3 regions of the Streptomyces sp. SudanB5_2050 genome follow, and region 1 is predicted to be linked to each of the others. Evidence: riboswitches for the same ligand, from Rfam matches in the RefSeq annotation. Region 1 holds a riboswitch; each other region holds the start of a gene.
The links. A riboswitch is a leader RNA that binds a small molecule or an ion and turns the genes downstream of it on or off. The one in region 1 is predicted to bind cobalamin.
Positions count from the first base shown of each region.

Region 1 (9,368 bases):
ACGGCCGTCATGTTCCTCGTCACGGGATTCGACTCCAGGAAGGCGATCTTCTTCGCGGCGGACTCGGCGGTCTGCGACTTGCGGGTGAGGTCACCGAGGACCAGGACATCGGGGTCGCGGTCGGCCACGGTCTCCCAGTTGATCTGCGGCCATTCCCGCGTGCTGTCGTCGAAGACGTTCTCGGCGCCGAGCGCGCGGGTGACGATGCCGGGCGCGCCGCAGCAGCCCGCCATGTAGGGGGACTCCTGGTTCGCGAACCAGTACAGGACGGTGGTGTTCCCGGCGCGGATCCCGGACGTGGCCTTCGCGACCCGGCTCTTCAGCCCGGAGACCAGCTTCTCACCGCGGTCCTCCACCCCGAAGACCCGGGCGAGTTCCCGCACCTCGCGGTAGACCGTCTCCATGGTCAGCGGCGCCGTCCGCGAGCCGTCACCGTCGCCGCTGTTGTCCTTGCCCTCGCAGTCGGAGGGCGACAGGTACGTCGGCACGCCGAGCTTCTCGAACTGCTCGCGGGTGGCCACTCCGCCCTTGCCCAGGGTGGAGGCGAAGGAGGCGGCCACGAAGTCCGGCTCGCTGTCGAGGACCCGCTCGAACGACGGCTGGTCGTCGGCGAGCCGGGGGACCTTCGCGTCGGCCCCCCGCAGTCCGTCCATGACCGGGTCGGTCCAGGTGGCGGTCCCGGCCATGCGGTCGGCCAGGCCGAGGGAGAGGAGGATCTCGGTGGTGCCCTGGTTCAGGGACACGGCACGCCTCGGTGGAGCCGCGACCGTCACCTCGCGCCCGCAGTTGTCGAACGTGACGGCCCCCGCCCCGTCGGCGGCGGACTCGCCCGGCGAGCCGGTGCCGGAACCGCACGCGGTGAGCAGCAGCAGCCCGGTCAGGAGCAGAAGGGAACGGCGAGAGGGACGTGACAGGCGCACAGTGCCGGCTTTCTCAACGTCGGGACCCATACGCGGGGTCCGTGCGGACGGTCGGGTGCCAGCAGGTCTTCGGACTCGGGGTCACCCGGACGAGGCGCCTTCCCGGACCCCGGCCGTGACCGTCGTCCAGTGGCTGCTGCCCCGCCCGTCGCCCTCACCGCTGCGCGTCAGTTCCGGACTCTCACCGGATTCCCTGACCCGTGCACGCGTCGCCGCGTTCACGAGTTCGACTGGCGTCTGGAAGCTACCACGACGTACGGGGACGGTCCGGAGGTGCCCCGATGAGTTTTCGGGGCGGGACCGGTCTGCACAGGTATGAAGACCCACACACTCGAGACCGCCGGCGCGGACCTCGTCCACGACGTCCGCGGACCGCTGCCGACCACGGACGGACGTCCGCCGTTGTTCATGATCGGGCAGCCCATGGACGCCACCGGCTTCGCCGCACTCGCCGCACGCTTCCCCGAGCGGACCGTGGTCACGTACGACCCGCGCGGCCTCGGCCGCAGCACGCGCAGGGACGGGCGGGTCGACCACACGCCGCAGACCCAAGCCGCCGACGTGCACGCCGTCGTCGAGGCGCTGGGAGCCGGGCCGGTGGAGATGTTCGCCAGCAGCGGCGGAGCGGTCACCGCGCTCGCGGTCGTGGAGAGGTACCCCGAGGACGTGACCACACTGGTCGCGCACGAACCGCCGCTCATCACCCTGACACCGGACCGTTCGGCGGCCGAGCGGGCGCGGGCCGGGGTCCGGGAGACCTACGAGAAGCGGGGGTGGGGCGCCGGGATGGCCGCGTTCGTGGCCATGACCTCCTGGCGGGGCGAGTTCACCGACGCGTACTTCGCCCAGGCGGAGGCGGATCCCGCCGCGATCGGGATGCCCGTCGAGGACGACGGCTCGCGCGACGATCCGCTGCTGTCCGACCGGTCGTGGGCGGTCAGCGGCTACCGGCCGGACACCGACGCGATCGCCGCCGCGCCCACCCGCGTCGTGATCGCCGTGGGCGAGGAGACCGGCGACACGCTGACCGGACGCACCTCCGTCGCGATCGCCGAGCTGCTCGGGCAGCGGGTGACGGTGTTCCCGAGCCATCACGGCGGTTTCTGCGACGGGGAGTTCGGCTATCCCGGGAAGCCGGACGAGTTCGCGCATCGACTGCGCCAGGTCCTCGACGGAGCCTCGTGAGCCACCGCTGACCGGCGACACGGCAGCGGGGCAGGGCGATGCAGGGGGGCGGGGGCCAGGGGGGGGGCACCGTGCTCGGGCGATACGCTCTGGGGGTGACCCAGCCATCCCCGCCCGACGAGCGACGGCCCGCCAATGACGGGCCCCGGGTCGCCGCGCGCAACCGGGCCGCCCTCGTCGCCGCCGCGCGCGAGATCTACGCCGAGCACGGCCTCGACGCACCCATGTCCGCGATCGCGCGCCGGGCCGGCGTGGGACAGGGGGTTCTCTACCGGCACTTTCCCGACCGGGCGGCCGTCGCCACGGCGGTCCTGGACGAGAACGTCCGTCAGATCGAACAGGCGGCGGCGGCGCCGGACATGGACATCGCCCAGCTCCTCGGTGTCCTGACCTGGCACCAGACCGAGTCGGCGGCCTTCATCAGTCTGCTGCACGCCGACGGAGCGGCCGGTGGTTCCGCCGTCCCCGAGTACGCCGCGGGCCTGGCGGCCCGGGTCGAGCGGGCGCTGCGGGCGCGGTTGCCGGACGGCCACCGCCTGGCCACGGCGAAGGACGACCTCATGATCGCCGTCGCCATGGTCTCGGGTGCCGTCATCGGCCCCACCCGTGAGCTGCGGGAACGCCGGGCGATGGCGGCCTGGCGACTCCTCGGTGTCGAGGTGGGACCGGTGCGCCCCTTCGGCGAGTGAACAGCGCGGTCAGCCGCCGTTGGACTGACGGACGCCTTCCGCCGGCGCGTCGAAGGAGTACAGGTACCCTCCGGCCGGCCCGCTGACGGTCATGTACGCCTTGGTCCCTCCGGGCGTGATGGCCACGTTGGTCGCCGATTCGAGCCCGTCGGCGGCGCGGGCGGGGACCTCGACGGTCGCCAGGCGTTCCCCGTGGCGGTCGTACACCGCCATGGCGGGCCGGCCGTGCAGGGCCTGGTAGAGGTTGCCGTCCGCGTCGACGGCGATCGAGTCGGTCTGGGCGATGCCGCCGTCCACCCGGATGGCCGTGTGCTGTGAGGCGACACCGCCTCGGTCGTCGAGCAGCAGGTAGGACACACGGTTCTGGGTGAGTTCGCTGACCCACAGGCCGCGGTACTCGGAGTCGAACGAGATGCCGTTCGGGGCCGCCAGTCCACCCGCCAGGACGGTGGCGTTCCTCCCCTCGCGGTCGATGCGCACCACGCGCCCGACTGCTTCTCCCTCCGACATGCCGCGCGAGTCGCTGATGTACAGGTCGCCGTCCTGGTCGAAGGCGAGGTCGTCGGGGTTCATCGGGGCTCCGTCGACCCGGCCGGAGAAGAAGGTCCGCGGGTCGCTCCCGTCGGGTGCCAGGCTGACGATCTCGCCGTGGGAGAAGTCGGTGAGGTAGATGCGCCCGTCGTAGGGGCTGTACTGGGCCGAGGTGTAGGCGCCGCGATCGTCGGTGTGGAGCGGGCGCGAGGTCTTCTTCCTCACGTCGACGCGCAGCACCTTGGGCTTGCCGGCCGGAGCCGTGACGTCGACGACGACCAGTGCGCCGTTCGCGTCGAAGGTGGGGCCCTCGAGCAGGGTCATGCCCGTCTCGGGGTGCGCCTCGGTCAGCCGCATCACCTCCTGGGCGCGGATGGTCCGGCCCGCGCCGGTGGCGGCGGCGTCATGCGGGCCGCCGGCGCGGGTGTCCCCGCCGCAGCCGGTGACGGCCAGCAGGCCGATCGCGGCGAGGCCGGTGAGGGATCGGATCGGGAGTCGTCGCATGGGGGTCACTCTTCCTGTCCGAAAATTTGCGGAAGCTGTCCGCATCGCATCCGGACAGTGCTGTCCGGTTGTTGCTACGGTAGTGCACGCTGGCTCAAGTCCGCAGTACCGCCGTGCTTTTGCCGGACCGAGCGCGACTCCCTCGCACCGAACCGGAAGGACAGAGGTCCCCCCACATGACGTATCCGGATGCAACTTCCCCCGAGGCGCCGGCCGAGTTGAGGCGGCGCTACCGGGTGGAGAGGGAGCGGCGCGTACGCCCCGACGGCACTCGGCAGTACCTCGCCGCCGACGCCGAGTACGGCTACTACGCCGACGATCCGTATGCGGTGGCGACAGAAGCGCGCGAACCCCTGCGGGACGACGTGGACGTCGCCGTCGTCGGTGGGGGATTCGGCGGCATCCTGGCGGGCGCGCGGTTGCGTCAGCAGGGCGTACGGCGGGTCCGGATCGTGGAGAAGGGCGGTGACTTCGGCGGAACCTGGTACTGGAACCGGTACCCGGGCATCCACTGCGACATCGAGTCCCACGTGTATCTGCCGATGCTCGACGAGACCGGCTACGTCCCGGAGTGGAAGTACGCCCCCGGGGAGGAGATCCGCCGCCACGCGGTACGGATCGCGGAGAAGTTCGACCTCGGCGCCGACGCCCTCTTCTCGACGTCCGTGACGTCCTTGACCTGGGACGACAACGCGCGGAACTGGCTCGTGACGACCGACCGCGGCGACGAGTTCCGCGCCACGTACGTCATCACGGCGACCGGCACCCTCACCGAGCTGAAACTCCCCGGCATCCCCGGCATCGAGAACTTCCAGGGGCACACCTTCCACACGTCGCGCTGGGACTACGGCTACACCGGCGGGACCCCGGACGGAGGTCTGACCGGCCTGGCGGACAAACGCGTCGGCGTCGTCGGCACGGGCGCCACCGGCGTCCAGGTCATCCCGAAGCTCGCCGAGGACGCGGGGCACGTCTACGTCTTCCAGCGCACCCCCTCCACCGTGGACGTGCGCGCCAACCGGCGTACCACCGCGCGGGACGTGGGCGCCGATCACGACGGCTGGGCGCGCGAACGCCGCGACAACTTCCTGCGCATCGTCTCCGGCGAGACCGTGGAGCACGACCTGGTGGCGGACCGGTGGACCGAGACGGCCGGCCTGCTGGAGAAACTCCTGCCGAGCTTCCGCCGCCCCGCGGACCGGCAGGCGTACGAAGCGGCCTACGAGGTCGCGGACGCGCGGAAGATGAACGAGGTCCGCGCCCGCGTCGAGCGGATCGTCGCCGACGCGGACACCGCGGAGAAGCTCAAGCCCTGGTACCGGTACGCCTGCAAGCGCCCCACGTTCTCCGACACCTATCTGCAGACGTTCAACCGCGACAACGTCACCCTGGTCGACACCGCGGACACGCACGGCATCGAGCGGATGACCGAGCACGGTGTCGTGGTGGGCGACACCGAGTACGCACTCGACTGCCTGGTCTTCGCCACCGGCTTCTCGGTCGGAGTCTCCGGCGTCCACTCCGGGAAGCTGCCGGTCCGTGGCCGCGACGGCGTCCACTTGCTGGACGCGCTGAAGCGACGCGGGCCGCGGTCCCTGCACGGCCTCACCAGCAACGGATTCCCGAACCTGATCCAGCTGGGGGCCACCCAGAGCGCGAGCAGCGTCAACTTCACGCACGTGCTGGACGAGCACGCGGCGCACGCGGCGGCCCTCGTCGCGGCGGCCGAAGCCCGGGGCGCGGTCATCGAACCGTCCCGCGAGGCCGAGGACGCCTGGCTCGCGGTCCTGGCCGAGGGCGCGCCCGACCACGAGTGGTTCCACGCCGAGTGCACACCCGGGTACTACAACGGTGAGGGACGTGGCCGGCCGAACGCCCCGATCGCCTACCCGCACGGCGCGGCTGCCTTCCACGATCTCCTGAGGCACTGGCGCGAGACGTCCATGTCCGACGTACTCCATACCGAGCGGCCCTGTTGAGCCCGGCGCGCCCGCGCCACGGGAGCCGACGGGTACAGACACCGGGGCCCGAACCGCTTCCTCCGCGACGGCCACCCCACACCGGCGCCGGTCACGGCCGGGCCGTTGTCAGTGGTGCCCCGTAACGTCCTGGGCATGGCAACGGTGACGTTCGTCGACGAGACGACATCAGGGGACAGGGGCGCGGCCTTCGGACTGGAGATCGCGGAGGAGCGGCTCACGGCACGCGAGTTGATCCGACGGCGGGTCTTCCAGGAGGTCGCGGAGTTCAACGCGCGCACGGAGCCGCAGCTCTTCCAGGGCCTGGTGCAGCCGCAGGACACGGAGCGCGTGCTGAACGGGTACGCGCTGCGCACCCCGCGCCGCATCGATCCGGAGGCCCAGGCGGAGCGCGCCCTGGCCGCGTTCGCGGGGAACGGCTTCCTGGTGTTCGTCGGGGACCGGCAGGTCACGGACCCGGACGAGGAGATAGAGCTGCCGCTCGGCGTCGAGGTCACGTTCCTGAAGCTCGTGCCGCTGGTGGGTGGCTGACATGGATCTGCTGAGCAACCTGGAGAAGATGCGGGGCCACGCGGCCGCGGGCGAGGCCGGTCCGCTCGCCCGCGAGGCGCTGGACGTGGCGACGGCCCGGACCGTCCGGAGGGGGGACCAGTGGGCCCAGATGATCGAGTGGCTGCGCAGCCTCGATCCCGCGCTCCGCGCCGCGGTGGCGGCGGAGTCGGTCCGTCAGTACGCCGACTTCGACTCCGACGAGGGCGCGTGGGTGAAGACGGTGCGGCTGCTGCAGACCGTGGGCGCGGACCTGCCGGGTGATCCGCTCGCGGCCGAGCGGACCGCCGAGCTGGAGAAGCTCGGCACGGAGGTCTCCCTCTGGTGGGACGGCGAGGTGCAGTCGGTCGCCGAGCACGAACTGGCGGCCGGCCGACCGCTGTCGGCCCCCGTCGTGGCGTTCCTGCGCCGGTGCGCCCTGGAGGCGTACCGGCGCCCGGAGATGGCGGCCCTGGCCCAGAAGCTGACGGAGCCCGTGCTGAACGTGGGAGAGGCGTGGGCCGAGCGGGCGATGGACGAAGCCGCCGAGGGGCCTTGGCGCGCCCTGCTCGTCCACGCCGCGACCGCCACGTCGGCCAGGCCCACGGCCCAGTGGGACAAGACCGCGCTCACCCTCGTCGAACCCCTCGGCGCCGACACCGTGCGTGCGGCGGTGCTCGGCTGGCTCCCGCTCGTCGGCAGGCCCCGCACCTTCGCGTTCACCAGTGTGCGCTCCGGGCCCGACGCGAACCTCGCCTTCGACCCGTTCAACGCCAACGCCCTGCGCGGCCTCACCTGGATCCTCGCCCTGCTGCCCGCCCACCCGGACACGGCCCGCGCTCTCGGCACGCTGGTCGAGACCTCCCTGAAGAAGGTCCCCGGCCTCGGGCCGGTCAACCCCAAGGTCGCCAACGCCGCGGTCACCGCCCTCGCCCGGATCCACAGCGAGGCCGCACTCGCCGAGCTCGCCCGGCTCGCCAGCCGCGTCACCTACAAGGGCACGCTCAAGCTGCTCAACGCCGCCCTCGACACCCGCGCGGAAGCCCTCGGCCTCAGCCGCGAGGAGGTCGAGGAACTGGCCGTGCCCGCCTACGGGCTGACCGAGGTGGGCCGCCGCGCGACACGACTCGGCGACTTCACCGCCCTGCTGGAGATCCAGGGCGGCAAGGCCGTCCTGCGCTGGCACTCCGCCGCCGGCAAGGCGGTCAAGTCCGTCCCCGCCGCGGTCCGGCGGGACCACCCCGAGGCGCTGAAGGAGCTGAAGACCGCCGTCAAGGACATCGACAAGATGCTCGGCGCCCAGGCCGAGCGCCTGGACCGGCAGTTCCTCGCCCGCCGCACCTGGCCCTACGCCGCCTGGCGCGAGCGCTGTCTCGACCACCCCCTCGTCGGCACCCTCGCCCGCCGCCTGCTGTGGACGGTCGACGGCACCCCGGTCGGCTTCGCCGACGGTGCCCTGCGCACCCTCACCGACGACCCGGTCGAGCACGGCACGGAGGTCACCCTCTGGCACACCGTCGGGCGTGAGGCCGCCGAAGTGGTCGCCTGGCGGGACTGGCTGGAGCGGCACGCGATCACCCAGCCCTTCAAACAGGCCCACCGCGAGGTGTACCTGCTCACCGACGCCGAGCGCGTGACGAGGACGTACTCGAACCGGTTCGCGGCGCACATCGTCCGCCAGCACCAGTTCCACTCCCTCGCCGCCGTCCGCGGCTGGCGCAACAAACTGCGGCTCTGCGTCGACGACGAGGCGCCGCCCGCCACCCGTGAACTCCCCGAGTGGGGCCTGCGAGCCGAGTACTGGATCGAGGGCGACGGCGAGGAGTACGGCGTCGACACCACCGACTCGGGCAGCTACCTGAGGCTCCGTACCGACCAGGTGCGCTTCTACCCGATCGACGCACCGGCCAACTCGGCGCACTGCTACGGCGGCGCGTACACCATGCGGCTGCGCGACGGCGCGGAGCCGGTCGAGCCGTTGCCGCTCGCCGACGTCCCGCCGCTCGTCCTCTCCGAAGTCCTGCGGGACGTGGACCTGTTCGTCGGCGTCGCCAGCGTGGGCAACGACCCGACCTGGCAGGACGGCGGTCCCGGCGGCCGTTTCCGCGACTACTGGACGTCGTACGGCTTCGGCGAGCTGAACCAGAGCGCCGAGACCCGCCGCGCCCTCCTCGAACGCCTGGTGCCGCGCCTCGCGATCGCCGATCGGTGCACGCTCGAGGGCCGGTTCCTGCACGTGAAGGGCGAACTGCGGACGTACAAGATCCATCTCGGCTCGGGCAACATCCTGATGACGCCGAACGACGAATACCTCTGCATCGTCCCCAAGTCGTCCACGGCAACCGCCGCGCAGACCGGTTACCTGCCCTTCGAGGGCGACCGGACCCTGGCCGTCGTGCTGAGCAAGGCGTTGCTGCTCGCCAGGGACACCGAGATCACCGACCCGACGATCGTCAGCCAGATACGCCGCTCACGCCGCTGATGGGGAAGCGGTGTCGGCGCGGACCCGTGCTCGCCCCGGTGAAGGCGGCGCGTCGCTCCACCTTCATCCGGGCACGCTCCCTTCGCCTCTGAGCGGAGTGGCGTCCGGGGCGAACGGGCGGTGGAAGGTGAAGGCGTGCGGCGCGGGGTCGTGCTCGCCGAGGTGTTCCAGCCGGGAGACCCCGTCCTGCCAGGTGGGAGTCACGCCCTCGGGCACCCACCAGAAGACGTGAGCCGGGTGCCCCGTCCTCTCGAACCAGTCGTAGCGCCTGTTCAGCGCCTCACGGTGCAGACCGGTGTAGACGGCGTCGAAGGCGGGGCGCAGGGCGGTCCACAGCGAGAGGGTGGTGGCCAGGGCGGTGGTCTCCGCCGTACGACCCTTGGTGTACCAGGTCGGCACGGCGAACTCGCCCCAGTCACCCCAGTCCGCCTCGAAGAACACGCCCCGGCCGCCTTCCGCCGCCTCCGCGTGGCCGAGGTATCCGGGGTGCCGACCGATCTTCCGGTAGACGGCCTCACCGATGTCGTAGAACTCGCGGGTGAGCGGTCCG
Region 1 covers NZ_OZ186760.1:572,941-582,308, reverse strand. The annotation lists gene ACFZP7_RS02185 (ABC transporter substrate-binding protein) at 1-920, opposite strand, end outside; cobalamin riboswitch at 963-1,170, opposite strand; gene ACFZP7_RS02180 (alpha/beta fold hydrolase) at 1,236-2,105, shown strand; gene ACFZP7_RS02175 (TetR family transcriptional regulator) at 2,201-2,794, shown strand; gene ACFZP7_RS02170 (SMP-30/gluconolactonase/LRE family protein) at 2,804-3,829, opposite strand; gene ACFZP7_RS02165 (flavin-containing monooxygenase) at 4,006-5,808, shown strand; gene ACFZP7_RS02160 (hypothetical protein) at 5,944-6,339, shown strand; gene ACFZP7_RS02155 (DUF4132 domain-containing protein) at 6,341-8,818, shown strand; gene ACFZP7_RS02150 (DUF3291 domain-containing protein) at 8,882-9,368, opposite strand, start outside.

Region 2 (9,368 bases), 1.4 Mb from region 1:
GGACCAGCGTGCCGAGCACCTGCCGGCCGTCGAGGTCGACGCCGGTGACGTCCTCGGGGGCCAGACGGTCGTAGGGCACACCCGAAGGGGTGACGAGCACCGTGTCGCCGACCCGGACCGAGACGTTGCCGGAGGTGCCGACCACCAGCCCGTCCGTCACCGTCCGCCGGGCCGTGGCGACGAGCGCCTCCCAGGCCGCCCTCCGCTCCCGTTCCTCTTCCGGTTCCGCTTGCTCCGCCGCCCGTCCGGCCCGCGAATACGTCACAGTCACCGTCTCCTCCCCGCCCGCTCCGGGCCCGTTCCGACCGCCGCCGACCGGCGTCGCGGCGATCCTGCCAGGGACGTCTCCGGAGAGCATCGGAGCGCACACGGGGAGGGAGGCGGCGGCCCCGGTTCCGGTCACCGCGACGCCCTGCCCAGTTCATCTTCCGTTCACCATGGTTACCTACGTTCGTCCAGCCAATGACCTCGAACGATTGCCTGGGTAAATGGAAAGCTTCTCGCTGATCCTCGCGATTGTGGTGGTGACCGCTCTCGCGTTCGATTTCACGAACGGTTTCCACGACACCGCCAACGCGATGGCAACGACCATTTCGACCGGTGCGCTCAAGCCCAAGGTGGCGGTGGCGATGTCCGCCGTCCTCAACCTTGTCGGCGCCTTCCTCTCCGTGGAGGTCGCCAACACGATCTCCAAGGGTCTCGTGGACGAGACCGGCATCCGTCCCGAGGTCATCTTCGCCGCCCTGGTCGGCGCGATCCTCTGGAACCTGCTGACCTGGCTGGTCGGACTCCCGTCCAGCTCCTCGCACGCCCTCATGGGCGGCCTGATCGGTGCCGCGATCGCCTCGGCGGGCGTCGGCGCGGTCCACGGCGACGTGCTCGTCACCAAGGTGCTCCTCCCGGCGATCGCCGCCCCGCTGGTCGCGGGCATCGCGGCGATGCTCGGCGCGCGCCTGACGTACCGGCTCGGCCGCAAGGCCGACGGCAAGGCCGCCGCGAAGGGCTACCGCGCCGGGCAGATCGCCTCCGCCGGTCTGGTCTCGCTGGCCCACGGCACCAACGACGCCCAGAAGACGATGGGCATCATCACCCTCGCCCTGGTCGCCGGCGGCGCGCTCGCCCCCGACTCCGACCCGCCCATGTGGGTCATCCTCTCCGCGGGCATCGCCATCGCGCTCGGCACCTACCTCGGCGGCTGGCGCATCATCCGCACCATGGGCAAGGGCCTGACCGACCTCCAGCCGCAGCAGGGCTTCGCCGCCCAGACCAGCGCCGCGACGGTCATCCTGGCCTCCTCGCACCTCGGCTTCTCCCTGTCCACCACGCACTCGGTCTCCGGCGCCGTGATGGGCGCGGGCCTCGGCCGCAAGGGCGGCGTGGTCCGCTGGTCCACGGCCACCCGGATGTTCGTCGCCTGGGGCCTGACCCTGCCGGCCGCGGCCCTGGTCGCCGCGATCGCCGAGTGGGTCTGCGGTCTGGGTGACTGGGGCACCGCCCTGGTCGCGGTCTTCCTGGTCGTCTCCAGCGCCGCCATCTGGAAGATCTCCCGGCGCGAGGTCGTCGACCACACCAACGTCGTCGACGACGAGCCGGAGGCGGCCGGCGTGGTGACCCAGGCGATGGCCGCCGTGACCCCGCCCCCGGCGGGCGTGACCGGGGAGCCGGCGGCCGCCGTCGCGTCCTCGGCGTCCGAGCCCAAGGCCCCCTCGGCCACCACCACCGTCTGAACCCGCGCCCCGGGTACGAAGGAAACGAACCTCCATGAGCATCGACTGGGCAGCTCTCGGCTCCGTCTTCGGAGTCAGCCTCGTGGCCACCGTGGTCCTGGTGGGCCTGTTCACCCTCGGCATCGCCGGCCTCTCCCGCCAGGAGCGGGCCGCCGCCGAGGGCGGCTCCGCCGGCCTCGCGGTCACCGGCGCGTACGCGTGCTTCGCGGCCTGCGCGGCGGCGGTGGCGTACGGCATCTATCTGATCGTCGCCTAGCCGGCGGACCGGCGCGGCGCACGTCGTGGTGCGGGGGCGCCGGACGGACCTCGGGGTCCGTCCGGCGCCCCGCCCTTTTCGCCCACCCCGCACTACTCCCCCGCGCCCGCGCACGCCTTCCGTGTGTGGGCCTTCGCACACTCCCCCCTCGCAGGTCAACGGCAAGTTGACGGGTGTTCGCGGGGCGTGGTGGACTGCCGGAGCCAATGCGGCGGCTGGAGAGGAAGCCCGGTGTGAATCCGGCGCGGTCCCGCCACTGTGACCGGGGAGTGATCCCCGGGAGCCAGGAACTCTCACCGCCGTGCTCTTCGAACCAGGGCGCGGACACCCTGAGTGAGGACCTATCGCCATGCGCGGCTGCCGTTCCAGGCTCACCAGCGACACCCTTCGCCTTCCCCTCCCCACGGCCGGTTGAGCCGTGCGCGCCGAACGCGTCTTCGCGTACGGCGCCGCCGCCGGCCTCCTCGGTGACCTCCTCCTCGGCGACCCGCGCCGCGGACACCCGGTCGCCGCGTTCGGCCGTGCCGCCGGTGCCGTGGAACGGGTGCTGTGGCGCGACCACCGCGGGTGGGGCGCGCTGCACACCGCCGTGTGCGCCGGTGGCGCCGCCGCCCTCGGGCTGGCCGCCTCCCGTGCCGTACGCCGCTCCCCCGCCGCCTCGGTCGCGCTGACCGCCGCCGCCACCTGGTCGGTCGTCGGCGGCACCTCGCTCGCCCGTGAGGCGGGTGCCATCGGCCGTGCCCTGGAGGCCGGTGACGTGGAGGCGGCCCGTGCGCGGCTGCCGCACCTGTGCGGGCGGGACCCGCAGGCGCTGGACGCCGACGGGATCGCCCGGGCCGTCGTGGAGTCCGTCGCCGAGAACACCTCGGACGCGGTGGTGGGCGCCCTGGTGTGGGGCGCCGTGGCCGGAGTTCCGGGGCTGGCCGGCTTCCGGGCCGTGAACACCCTGGACGCGATGGTCGGCCACAGGTCGCCCCGGTACCGCCGCTACGGCTGGGCCTCGGCCCGGCTCGACGACCTCGCGGGCTGGCCGGGCGCCCGGCTGACCGCCCTCCTGGCCGTCGTGGCCGGCGGCGGCCCCCGGGGTGCCGCGCGGGCCTGGCGCGCCGACGCCGGACGGCACCCGAGCCCCAACGCCGGGCCCGTGGAGGCGTCGTTCGCGGGCGCCCTCGGGGTGCGGCTGGGCGGAACGCTCTCCTACGGCGGCCGGGTGGAGCACCGGCCGGTCCTCAACGGGGCGGCGGGACGCGCCGTCCGGGCCGGCCGCGGCGACATCGAGCGGGCCGTCCGGCTCTCCCGGCGCGTGGGCTGGCTGGCGCTGGGCGTGTGCGCGGGCACGCGGATGCTCGCGCGCGGCATCGTCAGGAAGGGACGTACGTCATGAGCGGTGGCCTCCTCGTCGCCGGCACCACCTCCGACGCCGGCAAGAGCGTCGTCACCGCCGGGATCTGCCGCTGGCTGGTGCGGCAGGGCGTGAAGGTGGCGCCGTTCAAGGCGCAGAACATGTCCCTCAACTCGTTCGTGACGCGCGAGGGCGCCGAGATCGGGCGGGCGCAGGCCATGCAGGCCCAGGCGTGCCGCGTGGAGCCGACCGCGCAGATGAACCCGGTGCTGCTGAAGCCGGGCGGTGAGCGCAGCAGCCAGGTCGTGCTGCTGGGCAAGCCGGTCGGCGAGATGAGCGCCCGCGGCTACCACGGCGGCCGGCAGCAGCAGTTGCTCGGCACCGTGCTGGACTGTCTGGCCGAGCTTCGGGGCACGTATGACGCGGTGATCTGCGAGGGGGCGGGCAGTCCGGCCGAGATCAACCTGCGCCGGACCGACATCGTGAACATGGGGATCGCCCGGGGCGCCGGGCTCCCCGTCCTCGTCGTCGGCGACATCGACCGCGGCGGCGTCTTCGCCTCCTTCTTCGGCACGGTGGCGCTGCTGGCGCCCGAGGACCAGGCGCTGGTCGCCGGGTTCCTCGTCAACAAGTTCCGGGGCGACGTGTCGCTGCTGGAGCCGGGTCTGGAGATGCTGCACGGACTCACCGGGCGGCACACGTACGGCGTCCTGCCCTTCCGGCACGGGCTCGGCATCGACGAGGAGGACGGGCTGCGCGTCTCCCTGCGGGGAACGGTGCGGGAGTCCGTCGTCGCGCCACCGGTCGGGGACGACGTGCTGCGGGCCGCCGTCTGCGCGGTCCCGCTGATGTCCAACTTCACCGACGTGGACGCGCTGGCCGCCGAACCCGGCGTCGTGGTGCGGTTCGTGGACCGGCCGGAGGAGCTGTCCGACGCGGACCTGGTGATCGTGCCGGGCACGCGCGGGACGGTCCGGGCGCTCCGGTGGCTGCGGGAGCGGGGGCTCGCGGACGCGATCGCCCGCCGGGCCGCCGAGGGGCGCCCGGTGCTCGGGATCTGCGGCGGCTTCCAGCTGCTCGGCGAGCACATCGAGGACGAGGTCGAGTCGCGGGCCGGTAATGTGGACGGGCTCGGACTGCTGCCCGTGCGGGTGCGGTTCGCCCGCGAGAAGACCCTCACCCGGCCACGGGGCGAGGCCCTCGGCGAGCGGGTCGAGGGGTACGAGATCCACCACGGGGTCGCCGAGGTCGCGGGCGGCGAGCCCTTCCTGGACGGCTGCCGGGTCGGCCAGACCTGGGGCACGCACTGGCACGGCTCGCTGGAGTCGGACGGCTTCCGGCGGGCGTTCCTGCGCGAGGTGGCCGCCGCCGCGGGCCGCCGCTTCGTGCCGGCCCCCGACACCTCGTTCGCCGCGCTGCGCGAAGAGCAGCTCGACCGGCTCGGCGACCTGATCGAACACCACGCGGACACGGACGCGCTGTGGCGGCTCATCGAGTCCGGCGCGCCGCAAGGACTGCCCTTCATCCCACCGGGAGCGCCCGCATGAGCACAGTGTTGTTGTTGTCGACCGCCGACACGGACCTGCTGGCGGCCCGCGCGTCGGACGCCGCCTACCGGATCGGCAACCCGACCCGGGTCGACGTACGCGAGGAACTGCCCGCGCTCGTGGAGGGCGCGGACGTCGCCGTCGTGCGCCTGCTGGGCGGCAAGCGCGCCTGGGAGGACGGGCTCGCCGCGCTGAAGGCCGCCGGCGTCCCGACCGTCCTGCTGGGCGGCGAGAGCGTGCCGGACGCCGAGCTGATGGCCGAGTCCTCGGTGCCGGCCGGGGTGGTGGCGGAGGCGCTGCGCTATCTGGTCGAGGGCGGTCCGGACAACCTGACCCAGCTCGCCCGGTTCCTGTCGGACACCGTGCTGCTGACCGGCGAGGGCTTCGAGGAGCCGCGCAAGATGCCGGAGTACGGCCTCCACGGCGAGCGGGCCTTCACCGAGGGCCGCCCGACGGTCGGCGTGCTCTTCTACCGCGCCCACCAGCTCAGCGGCAACACCGCCTTCGTCGACACCCTGTGCGACGCGATCGAGGCGCGCGGCGCCAACGCCCTGCCCGTGTACTGCGGTTCGCTGCGCGGCGCGGACGCCGGGCTGTACGAGCTGCTGGGCCGGGCGGACGCCCTGGTCGCCACCGTCCTCGCGGCCGGCGGCACGCACGCCTCGCAGGCGTCGGCGGGCGGCGACGAGGAGGCGTGGGACATCGGGGCGCTGGCCGACCTGAACGTCCCGGTGCTCCAAGGGCTCTGCCTGACCTCCTCCCGGGCCGCCTGGGAGGAGTCGGACGCCGCCCTCTCCCCCATGGACGCGGCGATGCAGGTCGCGATCCCGGAGTTCGACGGGCGCCTGGTCACCGTGCCGTTCTCCTTCAAGGAGCAGGGTCCCGACGAGGTACCGGTGTACGTGGCCGACCCCGAGCGGGCCTCGCGGGTCGCCGGGATCGCCGTACGGCACGCGGCGCTCAAGCACAAGCCGAACGCCGAGAAGAAGCTCGCGCTGGTCTTCACGGCGTACCCGACCAAGCACTCCCGCGTCGGCAACGCGGTCGGTCTGGACACCCCGGCGTCGGCGGTGCGGGTGCTGGACGCGCTGCGGGACGCCGGGTACGCGCTGACCGAGTACCCGTCCGGCGGCGACGAGCTGATCCACCGGCTCATCGAGGCCGGCGGCCACGACGTGGAGTGGCTGACGGAGGACCAGCTGGCCGCCGCGCCCGCGCGGGTGCCGCTGGCCGACTACCGGGCGTGGTTCGAGAAGCTCGACCCGGACCTCAAGGGAGCCATGCGGGAGGCGTGGGGCGAGCCGCCGGGCTCGCTGTACGTGGACGGGGACGACATCGTGCTGGCGTCCCTCCAGTTCGGGAACGTCGTGGTCATGATCCAGCCGCCGCGCGGCTTCGGCGAGAACCCGATCGCGATCTACCACGACCCGGACATGCCGCCGTCGCACCACTACCTGGCCGCCTACCGGTGGCTGGAGAACAGCTTCGGCGCCGACGCGATCGTGCACATGGGCAAGCACGGCACGATGGAGTGGCTGCCCGGCAAGGGCCTCGGGCTGAGCGCCGGCTGCGCGCCCGACGCGGTCCTGGGCGACCTGCCGCTGATCTACCCGTTCATCGTCAACGACCCCGGCGAGGGCACCCAGGCCAAGCGGCGCGGCCACGCCACCGTCGTCGACCACCTCGTGCCGCCGATGGCGCGTGCCGACACGTACGGCGACCTGGCCAAGCTGGAGCAGCTGCTCGACGAGTACGCGCTCGTCTCCGACCTGGACCCGGTGAAGGCGCCGGCGGTCCGGGCGCAGATCTGGACCCTGGTCAAGGCCGCGGAGCTCCACCACGACCTGCACGTGGAGGACCAGCCGGACGACGACGCGTTCGACGAGTTCGTCATGCACATCGACGGCTATCTCTGCGAGATCAAGGACGTGCAGATCCGCGACGGGCTGCACGTCCTGGGCGGCGGCCCGGTCGGCGAGCCGCGCGTCAACCTCGTCCTGGCGGTGCTGCGCGCCTCGCAGGTGTGGGGCGGGCAGGCGAACGCGCTGCCGGGCCTGAGGGCGTCCCTGGCCGAGCACTTCGGGCTGGTGGAGAAGGAGCTGCTGGCCGAGCCGGGCGCCCCCGTGAAGGTGCCGGTGGAACTGACGGACCTGGTGGACGGCCCGGCGCGTTCGGCCGCCGACGCGATCGACCTGCTGGAGCAGGTGTGCCGGCGGTTCGCGCTGGGCATGGAGGCGCGGGCGTGGGACACCGCGGCCGTACCGGCGCTGGTGCGCGAGGTGCTGGGCACCGAACTGCCCGACGCGGTCGCGGTGCTGGAGTTCGCCTGCACGGAGGTGGTGCCGCGCCTGGCCCGGACCACGGACGAGATCGGGCACATCCTGCGGGCCCTGGACGGCGGTTACGTCCCGGCGGGCCCGTCGGGCTCCCCGACCCGCGGACTGGTCAACGTCCTGCCGACCGGCCGCAACTTCTACTCCGTCGACCCCAAGGCGATCCCCTCCCGGCTGAGCTGGGAGGTGGGGCAGTCGCTGGCGGACTCGCTGATCCAGCGGTACCTGACCGACACCGGCGCGTACCCGAAGTCCGTCGGTCTGACGGTCTGGGGCACGTCCGCGATGCGCACCCAGGGTGACGACATCGCCGAGATCCTGGCCCTGCTGGGCTGCCGTCCGGTCTGGGACGACGCCTCGCGCCGGGTGACCGGCTTCGAGATCGTGCCCCTGGCGGAGCTGGGCCGGCCGCGCGTGGACGTCACGGTGCGCATCTCGGGCTTCTTCCGGGACGCGTTCCCGCACGTCGTGGGGTTGATCGACGACGCGGTGCGGGCGGTGGCGGAGCTGGACGAGCCGGCCGAGCAGAACTACGTGCGCGCCCACGCCGACGCCGACACCGCCGAGCACGGCGACCGACGCCGGGCCACCGCCCGCATCTTCGGCTCCAAGCCGGGCGCGTACGGCGCGGGGCTGCTGCCGCTGATCGACGCCCGCAACTGGCGCTCCGACGCCGACCTCGCCGAGGTGTACGCGGTGTGGGGCGGCTACGCCTACGGGCGCGGGCTCGACGGGCGCGCGGCGCGCGGGGACATGGAGACGGCGTTCCGGCGGATCGCGGTCGCCGCCAAGAACGTGGACACGCGCGAGCACGACCTCGTCGACGCCGACGACTACTTCCAGTACCACGGCGGCATGGTCGCCATGGTGCGGCACCTCACGGGGGCCTCCCCCGAGGCGTACGTCGGTGACTCGGCCACCCCCGACCAGGTGAAGACGCGGACGCTGGGCGAGGAGACGCACCGGGTCTTCCGGGCCCGCGTGGTCAACCCGCGCTGGATGGCGGCGATGCGTCGGCACGGCTACAAGGGCGCCTTCGAGATGGCGGCCACCGTGGACTACCTCTTCGGGTACGACGCCACGGCCGGGGTCGTGGACGACTGGATGTACGAGAAGCTCAGCGCCGAGTACGTCTTCGCCCCGGAGAACCGGGACTTCATGAAGAAGTCCAACCCGTGGGCGCTGCGCGGCATCACCGAGCGGCTGCTGGAGGCGGCGGACCGGGGCCTGTGGGCCGAGCCGGACGCGGAGACGCTGGAGCGGCTGCGCGCCACCTATCTCGAACTCGAAGGCGATCTCGAAGGCGATTCGGAGGGCGACGAGAAGTGAGTACCCCGTTCCCGTTCACGGCCGTGGTCGGTCAGGACGACCTGCGGCTCGCGCTGCTGCTGAACGCCGTCTCCCCGGCGGTCGGCGGCGTGCTGGTGCGTGGTGAGAAGGGCACCGCCAAGTCCACGGCCGTGCGCGCGCTGTCGGCGCTGATGCCGGAGGTGGACGTCGTCCCCGGGTGCCGCTTCTCCTGCGACCCCCACTCCCCCGACCCCGGCTGCCCGGACGGCCCGCACGAGCCGGGGGCCGGCGTCGCGCGGCCCGCGCGGATGGTGGAGCTGCCCGTCGGCGCGTCCGAGGACCGGCTGGTCGGCGCCCTGGACATCGAGCGGGCGCTCGCGGAGGGCGTGAAGGCCTTCGAGCCGGGCCTGCTGGCCGACGCGCACCGCGGCATCCTCTACGTCGACGAGGTCAACCTCCTCCACGACCACCTGGTCGACCTGCTGCTGGACGCGGCGGCGATGGGTGCCTCGTACGTCGAGCGCGAGGGGGTGTCGGTGCGGCACGCCTCCCGGTTCCTGCTCGTCGGCACCATGAACCCCGAGGAGGGCGAGCTGCGCCCGCAGCTCCTCGACCGGTTCGGGCTGACCGTGGAGGTGTCCGCCTCCCGCGAGCCCGACCAGCGGGTGGAGGTCGTGCGGCGCCGGCTCGCCCACGACGACGACCCGGCCGGTTTCGCCGCGCGCTGGGCGGACGAGGAGGCGGCCGTACGGGCGCGGATCACGGCGGCGCGGGAGCTGCTGCCGTCGGTGCGGCTCGGGGACGGGGCGCTGCGGCAGATCGCGGCGACCTGTGCCGCCTTCGAGGTGGACGGCATGCGCGCCGACATCGTGA
Region 2 covers NZ_OZ186760.1:1,961,355-1,970,722, forward strand. The annotation lists gene ACFZP7_RS08760 (class II aldolase/adducin family protein) at 1-265, opposite strand, end outside; gene ACFZP7_RS08765 (inorganic phosphate transporter) at 489-1,727, shown strand; gene ACFZP7_RS08770 (hypothetical protein) at 1,762-1,983, shown strand; cobalamin riboswitch at 2,156-2,297, shown strand; gene ACFZP7_RS08775 (cobalamin biosynthesis protein) at 2,402-3,367, shown strand; gene ACFZP7_RS08780 (cobyric acid synthase) at 3,364-4,872, shown strand; gene cobN (cobaltochelatase subunit CobN) at 4,869-8,534, shown strand; gene ACFZP7_RS08790 (putative cobaltochelatase) at 8,531-9,368, shown strand, end outside.
Region 2: another riboswitch for cobalamin. It lies ahead of ACFZP7_RS08775 (cobalamin biosynthesis protein); the one in region 1 lies ahead of ACFZP7_RS02185 (ABC transporter substrate-binding protein).

Region 3 (9,368 bases), 5.3 Mb from region 1:
CTGGGACGGAACCCGGACACCACGCTGGAGGAGCTGGCCCGGGCCGCCGGCGTCGTACGGCGGACCCTCTTCGGCCACTTCCCGGGCCGCGCGGCGCTGCTGGAGGCGCTCGCCGAGGAGGCGTCCGAGGCGCTGCGCGGCGCCATGACCGCCTGGGCCGAGCGGGGCGGGCCCGCCGAACCGGCCGAGCGGGCGCTGGCCCACTTCAACCTGCTCATGTGGCCGGTGGGCGACCGCTACCGCATGCTCCTCGCGCTGGCCCGGCACGATCTGGGCGAGGGACGGGTGGCCGAGATCCTGGCGCCGGCCCGCGCCGAGGTGGCCGCGGTCCTGGAGCGCGGGCAGCGGGACGGCGCCTTCCCCGCGCACCTGCCGCCGGCGGTGCTGAGCGCCGGGCTGGAGGCGATGACCGTCGCCCTGCTGGAGCAGGTCAACACCGGGGCCCTGGAGGACGACGGCACCCGAGCCGCCACGGCCGCGCTCATCGCGGCCGGTGTACCCGAGGCACGGGCCCGGACCGTGGTCCTGGACGTGGCGTCCACGGTGCCCCGGGAGCCCGCGGAGGCCACCGAACCCCCGGCACCCACCCCGCACGACGACCCCCACCCCGCCCACCCCGTCCAGGAGTAGTCCCCCGGCCCCCACGCCCGGCCGGTGTGCTGCCCCGGCCTCAGCGCAGGGGTGAAGCGTCCCGGACCGCGCGCTGCCGGTGGGGGAGTGCCCGGTCGGCCACGGCGCCCGGTCGACCACCGCGCCCGGTCAGGCTGCCACGTTCCGTCGGAGTGCCGCCCAGGCCACCGTGCCCGGCCTTTTCCCGTCCGGCTGCCGCGCCCTGCCGGAGCGCGTCCCCGGCGCAGTCCCCGCCGGTTGCCCCGTCCGCCACCGCGCCCGCCACCGTGTTCCGCTCACCGGCGCCCGCCACCCACCACAGCCCGCCACCCACGACCGCGCTCCGCCCGCTCGACGCACGCTCCCGCGCTCCCCGACCCGCGCTCTCCGCCCCGGGGCCCCCCTGGGCCCCCCGGCCCCCGGGGCACCCCTCGGCACCCGGCGCACCCTCCGCCCTATTTGCTCATCCCTGGGCAACAAAATACCCTGGCAGCATTCTGCACACCGATGGGCAAATAACCGGCCGAGCCGGTCACGTCCGCGCTGCCCTCGCCATCCGGGAGCCTGTTATGTCCCTCCTAGTCACCACACCCGTCGAGAAGATGACCGGTCCCTATCCACGGCGCTGGTGGGCCCTGCTGGTGCTCTGCCTGAGTCTGCTGATCGTCGTCATGGCCAACACGTCCCTGATCGTGGCGGCCCCGGACATGACGGCCGACCTGGGTCTGAGCAGCAGCGACCTGCAGTGGGTCATCGACGGCTACACCGTCCCCTACGCCGCCCTGATGCTGGTCCTCGGCGCGATCGGCGACAAGTACAGCCGTCGCGGCGCGCTGATCACCGGCCTGGTGGTCTTCGCGGGCGGCTCGGTGATGGGCAGCCTGGTGGACGAGACCGGGCTGGTCATCGCGGCCCGGGCGATCATGGGCGTCGGCGCCGCCGTGGTCATGCCGGCCACGCTGTCCCTGCTGGTCGCGGTCTTCCCGAAGGGGGAGCGGGCCCGCGCCATCACGGCCTGGACCGCCACCTCCGGCCTGGCCATCGCGGTCGGTCCGCTGGTCGCCGGCTGGCTGCTGGAGGACCACGCCTGGGGCTCCACCTTCCTGGTGAACGTCCCCATCGCCGTCGCCGCCGTCATCGGCGCGCTGGTCCTCGTCCCGCCGTCCAGGGCGGCCGGCATGGGACGGATCGACTACGTCGGCGGCCTGCTGTCCATCGTCTCCGTCGGCAGCCTCGTCTACGCCACCATCGAGGGCCCGCACTTCGGCTGGGGCGCCGGCCCGGTCGCCGCGGCCGTCGTCGCGGGCGTCGGCCTGGTGGCCTTCGTGGCCTGGGAGCTGCGCCACCCGCACCCGATGCTGGACGTCCGCCGGTTCCTGCAGCGCCCCTTCAGCGGCTCCATGCTCGCCGTGCTGTTCTTCTTCTTCGGCACCTACGGCGCCATCTACTACGCCACCCAGTTCCTCCAGTTCGTCCTCGGCTACGGCGCGCTGGAGACCGGCGTACGGCTGCTGCCGCTGGCCGGGGCCGTGTTCGTCGGCGCCGCGGTGACCGGGAAGCTCACCCCGAAGCTGGGCGTGAAGGCCATGGTGGGCTCCGGCATGCTGATCGGCACCGTCGGTGTCTTCCTGCTGGTCCTCGTCGAGAAGGACTCCACCTACGCCGACTTCCTCGCCCCGATGCTGCTGCTCGGCCTCGCCATCGGCCTCAGCGTCTCCCCGGCCACCGACACCATCATGGGCTCCTTCCCGGAGAGCGAACTGGGCGTCGGCGGCGGCGCCAACGACACCGCGCTGGAACTCGGCGGTTCCCTCGGCATCGCCGTCCTGGGCTCCCTGCTAGGCACCGCCTACCGCGACGAACTCGCCGGTCTGGTGGGCGACCGCCTCCCGGCCGCCGCCCTGGACACCGCCCAGGACTCGGTCGGCGGCGGGCTGGCCGTCGCCGAGCGGCTCGCGACCAGTCCGGAGGCCGGACCCCGGCAGGCCCAGGCCCTGGCCGACGCCGTGAACCAGGCGTTCGCCCACGGAGTGTCGGCGACCAGTCTGGTCGGCGGGATCATCATGGCCGCCGGCACCCTGATCGTCCTCGCCGTCCTCCCCGGCCGCCGTGGCGCGCGGCAGCGGCCCGAGGAGAAGCCGGCCGAGGCGCGGCACGCGGAGTACAGCGACTCCGCTCGCTGACCCCGGGCGGGTCCGCGTCACTCCGTCAGCGCGGCCAGCTCCTCGGCCGTACGCGGGCCCGCCGCCGACTCCGCCAACAGCCCCCGCGCCCGCAGCACCGACGCCGCCGCCACCCCCCACGGCAGGCGCAGCCCGGCCTGCCGCAGCAGTTCCGTGCGGGCCAGCGTCGCGGCCGCCGGGCCGGTGTGCACCCCGCCCGGGGTGAGCAGCGCGACCTCGTCCGCCCAGCGCAGGGCGAGGTCGACGTCGTGGGTGGCCATCAGCACCGTGGTGCCGGCCGCGCGGAGCCGGTCCAGGGTGGCCAGCAGCCGCTCCTGCCCGTCCGGATCGAGCCCGGCCGTCGGCTCGTCCAGGATCAGCACCCGGGGCCGCATCGCCACGGCGCCGGCGATCGCGGCCCGCTTGCGCTGCCCGTACGACAGCAGGTGGGTCGGCCGGTCGGCCAGCGCGGCGATGTCCAGCGCGGCGAGCGCCTCCCCGACCCGGGACCGGACCTCCGCGTCGGACAGGCCGAGGTTCAGCGGCCCGAAGGACACGTCCTGCGCCACCGACGCCGCGAAGAGCTGGTCGTCCGGGTCCTGCACCACCAGCTGCACGGTGGTCCGCAACCGGGTCAGCCCACCCCGGTCGTACCGCACCGGCTCCCCGCCGAGGGTCAACCGCCCGGCGTGCGGCCGGAGTCCGCCGCTGAGCAGCCGCATCAGCGTCGTCTTGCCGCTGCCGTTGCGGCCCAGCAGGGCGAGCGCGCGCCCCTCGTGCACCGCGAAGTCCAGGCCGGTCAGCACCGGAGGGTCCTCCTCGTACGCGAAGGACACACCCCGCAGGGCCACCAGGGCCGTCGATTCCGTCGACCGGTCGGGCTCGTTCACGACAGGGGTCCTTCCAGTACGAGGGTGAGGCCGGCCAGCGCCGCCAGCAGCGCGACGCTCGCCGCGGTGAACCGCACCGAGACCCGCGCCTCGGGCACCAGCACCCGCAAGGTGCCGTCGTAGCCGCGCCCGGCGAGCCCGGACTGCAGCCGCGCCGCCCGGTCGAAGGCCCGCACGAACGCCGTGGCGCCCAGCCCGCCGAGCGAACGCCAGGCCGCGGCCCGGCCGGTGTGCCCCAGCCGCGCCGCCTGGGCCTGCCGCACCCGACGCACGGAGTCGAGCAGCAGGAAACTCATGCGGTACGTCACCAGCGCCACGTCCACCACCGGCGCGGGCACCCCGGCCCGTACCAGCCGGGGCAGCAGGTCGGACATCGGCGTGGTGAACGCGAAGAGCAGCACCCCGAGGGTGGCCGCGGAGGTACGCAGCAGCAGCTCACCGGCGCGCACCGGCCCGCCCTCCGCCGCCGTCAGGAAACCGCCCAGGCCCCCGACCTGAACGAGCAGCGGCAGCGCCCCCGTCACGCAGAAGCCCAACGGCACCCGGTACGCCCGCCACAGTCCGCGCCCGGGCACACCGGCCGGTCCCAGCAGCACGGCGAGCGCCGTCACCAGCACCAGCGCCGCACCCGGCCAGGGCGGCAGCGAGATCGCCAGCACGGTCAGCCCGAACCCGAGCACGGCCTTGTCCACGGGATGCCGGCGGCGCCAGCGACTGCTGTGCGCCGCCGCGTCGATCGGCAGCACTCAGTCCCCTTCGGGGGTGTCCCGCGCGGCCGCCGCCCGCTCCTCGCCCTGCCGGCGTCCCCGGCGCAGCCCGAAGTAGTACGCCAGCACGCCCGCGCCGATCGCGGCCTGGAGCGCGAACAGCGCCGACTCGACCTCCCCGGAGGGCGGTTCGTACAGCGGCGAGAACCACGGCTCGTAGTCCGGCTCGATCTCGGTGATCGTCCGCTCCGCCTCCGCGTCGGCCCCGGCGAACGGCTCCTCCTTGTGGTCGCCGAGCCCCAGCACCAGTGGCAGCACCGCGAGCGCGGCCACGGCGAGCAGCAGCAGGGCGTTGATCTTCGCGTTGCGGCTCACCGGGCCACCGCCCGCTCCTTGGCCCCGGCGGTCCCGGACTTCGCCGGCAGCACGCCCAGCCGGGTCAGTTCGCCCTTGCTGGACTGCACCAGCAGCCGCATCACGATCACCGTGAGCAGGCCCTCGCTCACCGCGAGCGGGATCTGGGTGACGGCGAAGACCGACCCGAACTTGCCGAGCGCCCCCAGGAACCCGCTGCCCGGGTCGGGGAAGGCCAGCGCCAGCTGCACACTGGTGACGCAGTACGTGGACAGGTCGGCGACGAACGCCCCGCAGAACACGGTGACCATCAGCGGCACGTCGTAGCGGCGCAGCAGCCGGTAGGCGCCGTACCCGGCCCAGGGGCCGACGACCGCCATCGAGAAGACGTTGGCGCCGAGCGTGGTCAGTCCGCCGTGGGCGAGCAACAGCGCCTGGAAGAGCAGGGTGATGGTGCCCAGCACCGCCATGACCGGCGGCCGGAAGAGGATCGCGCCCAGACCGGTGCCGGTGGGATGCGAGCAACTGCCGGTGACGGACGGCAGTTTCAGGGCCGACAGGACGAACGTGAAGGCCCCGGAGGCGCCGAGGAGCAGCGTGCTCTCCGGGTGCTCCCTGACCTCACGGGTGAGTGACCGTACTCCGTGGACGACGAACGGCGCGGACGCGGCACCCCAGGCGATCGCGTGCGCCGGTGGCAGAAAGCCCTCGGCTATGTGCATGACTCGGCAGACCCTCTCCAGCACCTCGTGGATGGACGACGCGCCTTGGCCGGTCTCCTGGCTTACGGGTACCACCGCCCGTGCCCCGCCTTCCCGGATCGCAAGCGATCCAGTGGCTGCCCGCGAGGGCCGGAGCCGGACTTCCCGATTCACAGTGGCGAGGGCCGCACCGGCATCGCACCGGATTTCCCGTTCACCAAGGCGTGACGACGGTAGTGGTCCCGCCCGGCCGGTGACAAGCGGGCCTCCGGGCCGGCCGACGCGCCGAGCGGCCCGTCACCCGGCCCGGTCCCGGCCCCGGTCCCGGTCCGTGCGACGGACCACCATGTCGCGCATCCGCTGGGTCAGCGCGGTCGCGGCGGCGGTCAGGAACACGAAGCTGTAGGCGATCTGCAGGACGGTGATGATCCGCGCCGACTGACCCCGCGGGGTGATGTCGCCGTACCCGACGGTCGCCAGGGTGACGACGGTGAAGTACAGGGCGTCGACGCGGGTGTGCAGACCGGTGAACTCGCCCGGCTGCTTGGCGAGGGCGTAGTAGGTGGCCGAGAAGACGTGCACGGACAGGACGATCAGCAGGGACAGGACCATCCCGGGCCGGGAGTCCGGCCGGTCGACCAGCACGTGCCGGATCTGCCGGAGCAGCAGCACCGCCACCACGGTCAGGATCAGGGCGAACAACAGCCAGCTCAGCACGGGGCGTTGCGGGCCCAGGTGATCGAGGGGGAGGAGGAAATAGGCCACGACCACGCCCGCCGCGGCCCCGGCCCGCACCACCCAGGGCCGCACCGCCGGCCACCCGCCCCGCACCACCCGGGACCGCACCGCGGGCCACCCGCCCCGCACACCCCGGGGCCGCGCCGCGGGCCGCTCGGTCCGCCGCCCCCTCACCGCGCCGTCCCGGCCGGCGCCCCGCCCTCCGTGCCCGCGCCCGGCTCCCCGTCCGCCCGGGGTTCGGTCCGGCGCGCCACCTGGGCGACGATGAACGCCACCACCGACCCGGTGACGATCAACGGCATCTGGTCGTGCGCGTCGCCGCCCACCAGCAGCACCGACAGCACGGCGCTGGCCAGCGGCAGCCCCGTCACCGCGGCCGCGGCGGCGGAGATGCCGAGGGCGAGCGCCGGGGTCACGCCGAAGCCGGGCAGGCCGGAGCAGGCCAGCGCCGTCGCCGTGCCCAGCAGCACCGCCGGGAAAATCGGGCCGCCGCGCAGGCTGCCCAGCGCGATGCCCCAGGCCAGCCCCTTGCAGGCCACCAGCGCCACCAGCGCGCCCACCGACCAGGCGTGCGGATGCGCGGCGAGCTGGGCGAGCGTCGCCTGCCCGGACAGCGCCGCCTCGGCCGGGGAACGGCCGGTGATCAGGGCGTACGCGGCGATGCAGACGCCGACCGCCGCGGCGCAGACCACGGTGCGGACGGTCGTGCGCTCCCGCGTCCAGGAGACCGTGCGCCGGCCCAGCCCGCGGGCGAGGGTGACCAGCACCGCGATCAGGGCCGCCGTGGGCACGCCCCACAGGAAGTCCCCGGCGTCCGGGGCGGCGCTCGGCGGTACGTCCCGCAGGGCCAGGGCGCCGATCTTCAGCCCGGTCCACTGGCCGAAGCCGGTGAAGACCAGGGCGCCCGTCGCGCTGGCCAGCAGACAGGGCAGCAGCAGGGCGACGAGTTGGGCGCCGCCGAGACCGGCGCCCTCGATGAGCAGGACGGCCGCGACGACGGGACCGCCGAGGATGGTGGAGATCGCGGCGGTGGAGCCGGCCGTGGCGAGGACCGCGCCGGCCCTGGGGTCCGCGGCCGCGCCGGCCCGCCGCACCGCCAGCAGGGCCAGCCCGCTGCCCACGGCCATCAGCGGCGCCTCCGGTCCCAGGACCACCCCCAGGGGCAGCGTGGCCAGCGCGGCCAGGACGGCGCCGGGCAGCGCGCGGGGGCCGACGGGCGCGCCGCCCAGCCCGTTCACCGGCAGATGGCCGCCGCCGCCCGGCATCCGGGTCACGATCGGCGCCAGGATCAGGCCGGCCAGCACCAGCGCGGGCAGCGGCCACCACCAGGGCGGATCGTCGTACCCCACCGCCTCGGGCAGTGCCGTCCACACCCAGTGCTGCAGCTCGTGCTGCAGCCCGACGAAGAAGAAGCAGGCCAGCGCGATGGGCACGCCCAGCAGCACGCACAGCAGCAACAGCCGCAGATAGCCGGGGCTGAGCAGGGTGTGCCGCAGGGACTGCTCGGCCCGGCCCGGCACCGCGTTGGCCGGCGCGGGCTGCGTCGTCACGGGCCCTCCTCCGTCCACCGCACCCGCGGCACCCGGTCGGTGGCGAGCGTTGGCATGTGCGGTCAGTAAACGCGAGCCGTCCGGGCCCCGCACGCGCACGGCGTCCGTCCCGGCGACCGGACGGCGCGGCGCGGCCGCTTCCGGATTCACCCGTTCGGCGGACCCGCATGGCCGGGCGGTGCCGGTGGCCGCAGGCTCGAATGACCTGTCGGTGCCGCGCGGTGCCGAGGGGCGCAGGCCCGTACGGGGGACACGAGGAAAGGACTCCGCTCATGAGCCAGCACGCCGCACCTTCTCCCGGCAGGCCGACGCACGGCACCGGCGCACCGCGGACGGCGGACCGGTCCAGCGGTTGGGTGACCGGCGGCGTCGTCTTCGCCGGCGTCCTGCTGGTGCTGAACGGCGCCCTCGCCGTCCTCCAGGGCATCGCGGCCATCGCCGAGGACGACGTGTACGCCCGCGTCGGCAGCTACGTCTACGAGATGAGCCTGACGGGCTGGGGCGTCGTCCACGTGATCCTGGGCGCACTGGTCCTCGTCACCGGGATCGGCCTGCTCAGGGACATGGCCTGGGCGCGCTTCGCGGGTATCTTCCTCGCCTCGCTCAGTCTGATCGCCCAGTTCCTGTTCCTGCCGTACTCGCCCGTCTGGTCCGTGATCATGATGGCGATCGACGTCTTCGTCATCTGGGCGCTCGCCAGCCGCCAGGACCGCGCCGCCTGAGACACCGCCCGCCGCCGGTGACCTCCGGAGCTTTCCGGCCTCCGGGGAGGTCACCGGCGCGCCCGGGGGCCGTGGGTGGCTCCCTCACCGGCGCCGCAGAGCCCGGCCCAAGGCGTGGCAACCACCGGACACGGAGCGTCGCGAACCGTGTCGGTGTTGGGCCGAACGGGTGACTTGGCGTAAGAATTGGCTGGTGCACGCAATGAAGGCGAGTGGATTTCGGGGGAGCCGGTGAACAGCCACGACGTCACCGATGAACAGTGGGAGGGGCTCGCCCAGGTCGTTCCGTTGCGCGGGCGCGACGCCTGGCCGTCCTCGGTCGGGCACCGGGCGCTGCCGGAGGCGGTGACGGAGACCCGCCGCCGGTTCGTCGTCCTGCGGGTCAACGTCTTCGCGGACGCCCGCGAGGTCGCCGAGACCCTGATGGCGGGCATTCCGGTCCTGCTGGACCTGACCAGCGCGGAGGGCGAAGTCGCCAAACGGGTCCTGGACTTCAGCACCGGCGTCGTCTTCGGACTGGCGAGCGGCATGCACCGGGTGGACCGCAACGTGTTCCTGCTGACCCCGGCCGGGACCGAGGTGAACGGCCTGATGGAGAGCGCGGCGGAGGTCCCCGGAGTGTGACGCGCCCGCCCGGTCCTGACGGGCGCGTCCCCCGATCGTAGGAACGCCGTCCGGGCAAAACGGTTCCGCGGTCGGCGGAGTTCTACGGTCCGCTCATGGCAGCCTCACCTGCGGCGACGGCGTCCGTCACCCCGCACCCGGACCGTCCCCGGATCACCGAGCTGCGGCTGTCCGCCTTCGCCGGGCACCGGCGCGCCGTGCTGCCGCTCGGGCCGCTCACCGTGCTCGCCGGCCCCAGCGGCTGCGGCAAGACCACCGCGCTCCGGGCCTACGACGCGCTGGCCCGACTCGGCGGCGGCGCCGAACTCGGC
Region 3 covers NZ_OZ186760.1:5,871,956-5,881,323, forward strand. The annotation lists gene ACFZP7_RS26200 (TetR/AcrR family transcriptional regulator) at 1-630, shown strand, start outside; gene ACFZP7_RS26205 (MFS transporter) at 1,179-2,792, shown strand; gene ACFZP7_RS26210 (ATP-binding cassette domain-containing protein) at 2,810-3,661, opposite strand; gene cbiQ (cobalt ECF transporter T component CbiQ) at 3,658-4,407, opposite strand; gene ACFZP7_RS26220 (energy-coupling factor ABC transporter substrate-binding protein) at 4,408-4,743, opposite strand; gene ACFZP7_RS26225 (energy-coupling factor ABC transporter permease) at 4,740-5,444, opposite strand; cobalamin riboswitch at 5,474-5,660, opposite strand; gene ACFZP7_RS26230 (potassium channel family protein) at 5,721-6,233, opposite strand; gene ACFZP7_RS26235 (chloride channel protein) at 6,332-7,711, opposite strand; gene ACFZP7_RS26240 (hypothetical protein) at 7,984-8,433, shown strand; gene ACFZP7_RS26245 (cell division protein SepF) at 8,665-9,057, shown strand; gene ACFZP7_RS26250 (AAA family ATPase) at 9,153-9,368, shown strand, end outside.
Region 3: another riboswitch for cobalamin. It lies ahead of ACFZP7_RS26225 (energy-coupling factor ABC transporter permease); the one in region 1 lies ahead of ACFZP7_RS02185 (ABC transporter substrate-binding protein).